DNA from 2 places in the Dysosmobacter sp. Phy genome. Region 1 is predicted to be linked to the other one. Evidence: riboswitches for the same ligand, from Rfam matches in the RefSeq annotation. Region 1 holds a riboswitch; the other holds the start of a gene.
What was found. Region 1 has a riboswitch for thiamine pyrophosphate ahead of ACVDHE_RS10695 (energy-coupled thiamine transporter ThiT). Riboswitches for the same ligand answer to the same signal wherever they lie in the genome.

Region 1 (2,928 bases):
ATCTTTGTGGCCACCATCATCGTCTGGTTCCTCCAGACCTTCGACACCCGGCTGAACCTGGTGGCCGACAGCGCCCAGAGCCTGCTGGCCACGGTGGGCGCCGTCCTGGCGCCGGTGTTCACGCCCCTGGGCTTCGGGGACTGGCGGGTGTCCACGGCCCTCATCACCGGCTTCATCGCCAAGGAGTCCGTCATCTCCACCCTGGGCATCCTCACCGGCTCCGGCACAGATGTGGGCGCCGCCGCCCTGGGGACGCTGTTCACTCCGGCGGCCGCCGCGGGCTTTTTGGCCTTCACGCTGCTGTACACCCCCTGCGTCGCCGCCATCAGCGCGGTGCGGCGGGAGCTGCGCTCCGGCTGGAAGGCCGCGGGCGTGGCCCTGAGCCAGTGCGTGATCGCCTGGGCGGTGGCCTTCATCGTATACCGGCTGGCGCTGCTGATCCTGTAAGGAGGGAACCCGATGGAACTTCTGATCCTTCTGGCCCTGGGCGTGTGGCTGTTCTTCGCCCTGCGGTCCTGCCGCCGGCATCCCGGCTGCGGCGGGGACTGCGCCCACTGCCGGGGCTGCAAAAAATAGATCGGCGTCAAAACAGGCCGCCCCGACGGGGCGGCCTGTTTTTCTGTGAGAGGGAACCGGCGGGGGCAGCGCTTACCGCACCGCGCTGCGGCTCACCCGCTCCAGGGCTTTGCTGACTGCGGGCACCTTCAGCACGATGACCGTGATGATCCCCTCCGCCAGCAGGTAGCTGTAATTGTAGACGATGGGATACACCGCCTTCAGGGACTGGGGGAAATTCTCCGGCATGTAGTCCATCCAGTAGAGGTATCCGCCCAGGGAGTGGAAAAAGCCCCGGGCCAGCACCGCCGCGATGTAGCCGATCACCAGGCCGTTTTTCTTTCCCCGGAACAGGCCGGAAAGGCCCAGGGCGGCAAAGGCGAACACATAGTCGCAGCAGACCTGGAACAGCGTCAGGAAGTAGGGCTCCTGCAAAAATTGCAGCACACCGTAGGCAAGGCCCACCAGCACGCCGGTGCGGACGCCGTACCAGTAGCCGATCAGCACGATGAACAGCATGCTCAGCAGGGTTACGGACCCGCCGTAGGGCATCTCGGCGAAGGGCTTGATGAAGGACGTGACATAGGCCAGGGCCACCGCCATGGCGCAGTAGGCCAGGTGCCGGGCGCTCATACCCCGGGTCTCCTTCCCGCCGGACAGGGCCAGGCCCGCCAGCAGGAACAGGGCCATCAAAGCCCCGCTGAGGACGTATCCGGCGGTGGTGAGGCCGCCCTCGGCATTGACGAACAGTTGCAGCATGATGAACTTCCTCCTTGTCGATCTGACCGCGGACCGGCGGGCGGCATGAAAAAAGCGCCCTCCCGGGCTGCCGGGAAGGCGCTGGTACGCGGAGATCTCCCCGCGCGTCGATCATTGACGGCTCCCTACGTTGGCATTACCCACATCAGGTCACGGGTCGGCGCTCTCAGCGCCCTCTCAGCCTGTTGCAACAAGCTCCCCGGTCCACAATCTATGAACTTGATGGGCTCATCCTACCACGTTTCGACCAGCTTTGCAAGGCCTCACAGCCACTTTTTCCGCTTGAACCACCACAGCAGCGCCCCCACGATGACCGCGCTCAGGCCGATCACCGCCGGGTAGCCGTAGCGCCACCGCAGCTCCGGCATGGCGGCGAAGTTCATGCCGTACCAGCCGGTCAGAAGGGTCAGGGGCAGGAACACCGCCGTCACCACCGTGAACACCTTCATCAGGTCGTTCTGCCGGATGGACAGCTGGGACTGGTAGGCCTCCCGCAGGTGGGACACGGACTCCCGCAGGTCCTGGACGGTATTAAGATACCGCTCCGTCCGGTTGCCAAGGTTGGAAAAGCGGCGGGCGGTCTCCTGGCTCAGCAGGCTGTTTTCATTGTCCGCCAACTCCCGGAAGATGGAGTCCAGCTGCTCATAGTACCGCCGCAGCCGCAGCAGCTCCCGCCGCCAGGCGGCGATCTGCGCCAGGCAGTCTCCGTCGGGCCGGGCCAGGACGGCGTCCTCGCCGTCGGCGATCTCCCCCTCCAGGGCGTCCAGGTGGTCCATGTCCCCCATCAGCAGCCGGACGAAGAAGCGGTGGAGCAGCTGCTCCCGGGAGAGCGGCTCCTCCTCCAAAGCGGCGAAGATCTCCCGGGCCCGGGTCAGGCCCCGCTCCTCCCCGCAGAAGCACAGGAGGCGCTCCCGGTCCAGATACAGCAGGAACCGGGCGTCCTCCGTCCGGTCGCTGCGGACGTCGTACCAGTCGAAGGCGATCAGGTCGAAGCCCTCGAACCCCTCGAAGGCCTCACTCTGTCCCTCGTGGATATGGCGCAGGACCCGCGGGTCCATGTACGCCTGCATCTCCTCCAGCCGCGCCAGAGGCAGCACCGTCTCCATCCGATCGCTTCCTTCCCGTCGTCAGTCCATAGCCGCGCCGCCGGGAGGCGGCAGGGCCTCAAAGAGCTTCCGGCTGCGCCAGAGGGCGGCCAGGAACCAGACGATGCCCACCAGGCCCGCGATCACGCCTATCAGCGCCAGCAGGGAGCCCAGGATCGCCAGGATCCAGGAGGCAACCTGGGCCACGGCCAGCACCGTCCAGCCGGTTTTCAGGGAGGCGCTGTTCAGATCCGCCCCCCGGCGCCCCTCCGTATCCCGGATGGCCTGGACCACCGCCCAGGACACGTACAGCGACACCGCCAGAGCCGCGAGGCCCAGCAGCACCGTCAGCCAGCTGCCCTGACCGGTGACGGCCAGCAGGTCCCCCAGCCACAAAATACCCGTATACACGGCCATGCCCAGGGCGAAAGGCCGGATGGAGGCGAAGAGGCTACTCTCCCCCTCCAGCTCCCGGCAGCCCTTCATCACCAGCAGATACCCCGCAAAGGGCGGCAGCAGGTTCAGCACA
Region 2 (2,928 bases), 960 kb from region 1:
GAGCTGGTCGGCCTGCCACAGGTCCCCCAGCTCCCAGTGGAGGATGCCCTGGGGCGCGGAGGTCCGCAGGGCCGTCCAGGCCTCTGAAAAGGTATCGCTGCCGGCGGTGACCGCCGCTGCCCACAGCGTTCCCGCCGCCAGGCACACCGCTCCGCCCCGCCGCAGGGCGCCGGAGAAAAAAGCCCGTCGCTTCATTTGTCTCACCTCTGGGACAACCTTATGCGCCGCCGGGGCAAAGTAGACCGGAAAAAACGGGAGCGCCGCAGGCGCTCCCGTTTGGGACAAGATGGGATTTACAGCTGCTCGATCCGGGCCAGAGCGGCGAAGTCGGCGGGGGTGAGGCTGGCGGCGGCATCCATCAGGGCGGCGCGGAAGGTGCCGGGGCCCCTTCCCGCGGCGGCCTCTTCCGCCCGGCGGGAACAGACCTTCCAGAAGGCGGAGGCCAGCACGGCGGCCTTGGCGGGGTCCGGCTCCACAGCGGCGAACACGCCGCACAGCACCGAGAGCATACAGCCCGTGCCGGTGACAAAGGCCATGAGATCGCTGCCGCCGGGCAGGCACCAGGCGGCGGTGCCGTCGGTGACGATGTCCTCCGGCCCGCTCAGCAGCACCGCCGTGTGGCGGCGGAGGGCCAGGGCTTTCGCCGCGGCCAGGCGGGCGTCCCGGCTGGCGGGATCGGGGCTGTCCACCCCCTGCTCCCGGCCGCTCTCCCCGGCCAGGGCCCGGGCCTCCCCCAGGTTCACCCGGAGGATGGAGGGCGTGGCGAGGTGCAGCAGCTCCCGGACCCGCCGCAGGCGCCAGGGGGAGGCCCCCACGCCCACCGGGTCCAGCACCATCGGCTGGGAAGCGGCGCCTGCCGCCTTGGCGCACAGGGCGCAGATCTCGAAGCGGATCTCATCCGGCGTGCCGGTGTTGAGCACCGTGGCGTCGGAGATGGCGGTGATGTCCGCCATCTCCTCCGGCGCGTGGGCCATCATGGGGCTGGCCCCCACCGCCAGGGCAAGGTTGGCGCAGTCGCCCGCGGTGACGATGTTGCTGACGCAGTGGATGAGGGGACGGCGCTGCCGGACCTCCTCCAGCCGGGTGAAATCGATCATGGATACACGCTCCTTGGGAGAGAATGCCTCAGCGGCTCAGGGTGGCCTGCATGGAGTGCAGGGCGCCGCTCTTCTTCAGGGCGGTCACCAGCACGCCGGCGATGATGGACCCGCCCACGGTGGACACCAGGAAGGGCACCACATAGGCGGTGTAGCCGATGGAGCCGGCCACCACGCCCATGAAGGCGATGGCGATGGGGTAGGACAGCAGGCCGCCGATGATGCCGGTGCCGAACACCTCGGCGCACAGGGTGCCCAGCAGGTTCTTGGACTTCCAGTACACCAGGCCGCACAGCAGCGCGCCGCACATGCTGCCCGGGAAGGCCAGCAGGGACCCCAGGCCCAGAAGGTTGCGCAGGAGGCTGGCCACGAAGGCCACGGCCACGCCGTACCAGGGACCCAGGAACACGGCGCACAGGACGTTCACCATGTGCTGCACCGGGGCGCACTTGCTGGAAAAGACGGGGAAGGAGAACAGGCTCCCCACGACGGCCACGGCGCACAGCACGCCGGCCAGGGCCAGCTTCTTGGTGGAAATGCTTCTCATGACAAAAAACTCCTTTGATGAAAGAATGGCAGGGAGAAAACGGCGATCCAAGGCAGCGTCTCCTCCTTGCAGGGCAAGGCACAGGCGGATACACCTCCGCCTGCGGAGAAATGCGGTCGAGGCTCACTGGCCTCCTCTCACGCCGGAACACGGCTTCCCATCGCTGCTTGGCCGGCCCGGACCCAGGGCGCTCCCCCTCGGCCCGCTCCCGGATGGCCCGGGGCGCCGGAAAACGGTTTTCTCTCCACGCTCCTTTCTCAAAAGAGTGGAAAAACGGCGGGGGACCCACCTGGGCCGCCCGCCGCGTCAGCTCGGATGATGACTTCCTACGGTGGCATTACCCACATCAGGTGGAGGGTCGAAGCGGTCGCTTCCTCTCAGCCGAATGGCTCCCCTGTGTTTTTACGAGGCCTATTATGGCACCGCCAACCGGGCTTGTCAAGGGCGGCGGCAAAAAGAGCGTGAAAAAATCCACGGACTGCCCTTGCAATGTGGAAAAAAGAGGCGTATATTAAACAATAAGTAAACAAAGGGGAGTCCGTATCGCCGGGCTGAGAGGGGACCGCCAAGGTCCCGACCTGACCTGATTTGGATCATGCCAACGTAGGGAAATCATGGGGCGTATCGCCGCGGACGACCGATTTTGGTGTGTCCGCGGTTTTTTGCGTCATAAGGAGGAGCCATATGAAACTCAACGGAAGCCAGCTGCGGCTGTATGCCGTCACCGACCGGGCCTGGGCGGCGGACGAGGACGCCCTCATGGACCAGATCGCCGCCGCCATCGACGGCGGCGCGGGCATCGTGCAGCTGCGGGAAAAGCACCTGGACCACGACGCCTTTTTGAAGGAGGCGAAGCGCTTTGTGGCGCTGTGCCGGGAGAAGGGCGCCGTCAGCATCATCAACGACGATGTGGACATCGCCCTGGCGGCGGACGCCGACGGCGTCCACGTGGGCCAGGAGGACCTGGCCGCCGGCCGGGCCCGGGAGGTCCTGGGGCCGGACAAGATCGTGGGCGTCTCCGCCCACAATGTGACCGAGGCCCTGGCGGCCCAGGCGGCGGGAGCCGACTATTTGGGCGTGGGCGCGGCCTTCGTCACCGGCACCAAGACCGACGCCAAGCCCATCACCCGGGAGACGATCCACGCTGTCACGGCGGCGGTGGAGATCCCGGCGGTGGCCATCGGCGGCATCACCCGGGAGAACCTGCCCCAGCTCTCCGGCTGCGGCCTTGCGGGCGTGGCGGTGGTCTCCGCCCTGTTCGCCCAGAGCGATGTGAAGGCCGCG

Region 2: linked by a shared signal. The riboswitch ahead of thiW (energy coupling factor transporter S component ThiW) and the one ahead of ACVDHE_RS10695 (energy-coupled thiamine transporter ThiT) in region 1 are both predicted to bind thiamine pyrophosphate.

The regions. Positions count from the first base shown of each region.
Region 1 covers NZ_CM136997.1:2,174,549-2,177,476, reverse strand. The annotation lists gene feoB (ferrous iron transport protein B) at 1-447, shown strand, start outside; gene ACVDHE_RS10700 (FeoB-associated Cys-rich membrane protein) at 460-576, shown strand; gene ACVDHE_RS10695 (energy-coupled thiamine transporter ThiT) at 649-1,314, opposite strand; TPP riboswitch at 1,420-1,526, opposite strand; gene ACVDHE_RS10690 (magnesium transporter CorA family protein) at 1,578-2,420, opposite strand; gene ACVDHE_RS10685 (hypothetical protein) at 2,442-2,928, opposite strand, start outside.
Region 2 covers NZ_CM136997.1:1,213,693-1,216,620, forward strand. The annotation lists gene spoIIP (stage II sporulation protein P) at 1-195, opposite strand, end outside; gene thiM (hydroxyethylthiazole kinase) at 294-1,097, opposite strand; gene thiW (energy coupling factor transporter S component ThiW) at 1,126-1,644, opposite strand; TPP riboswitch at 1,951-2,050, opposite strand; gene thiE (thiamine phosphate synthase) at 2,329-2,928, shown strand, end outside.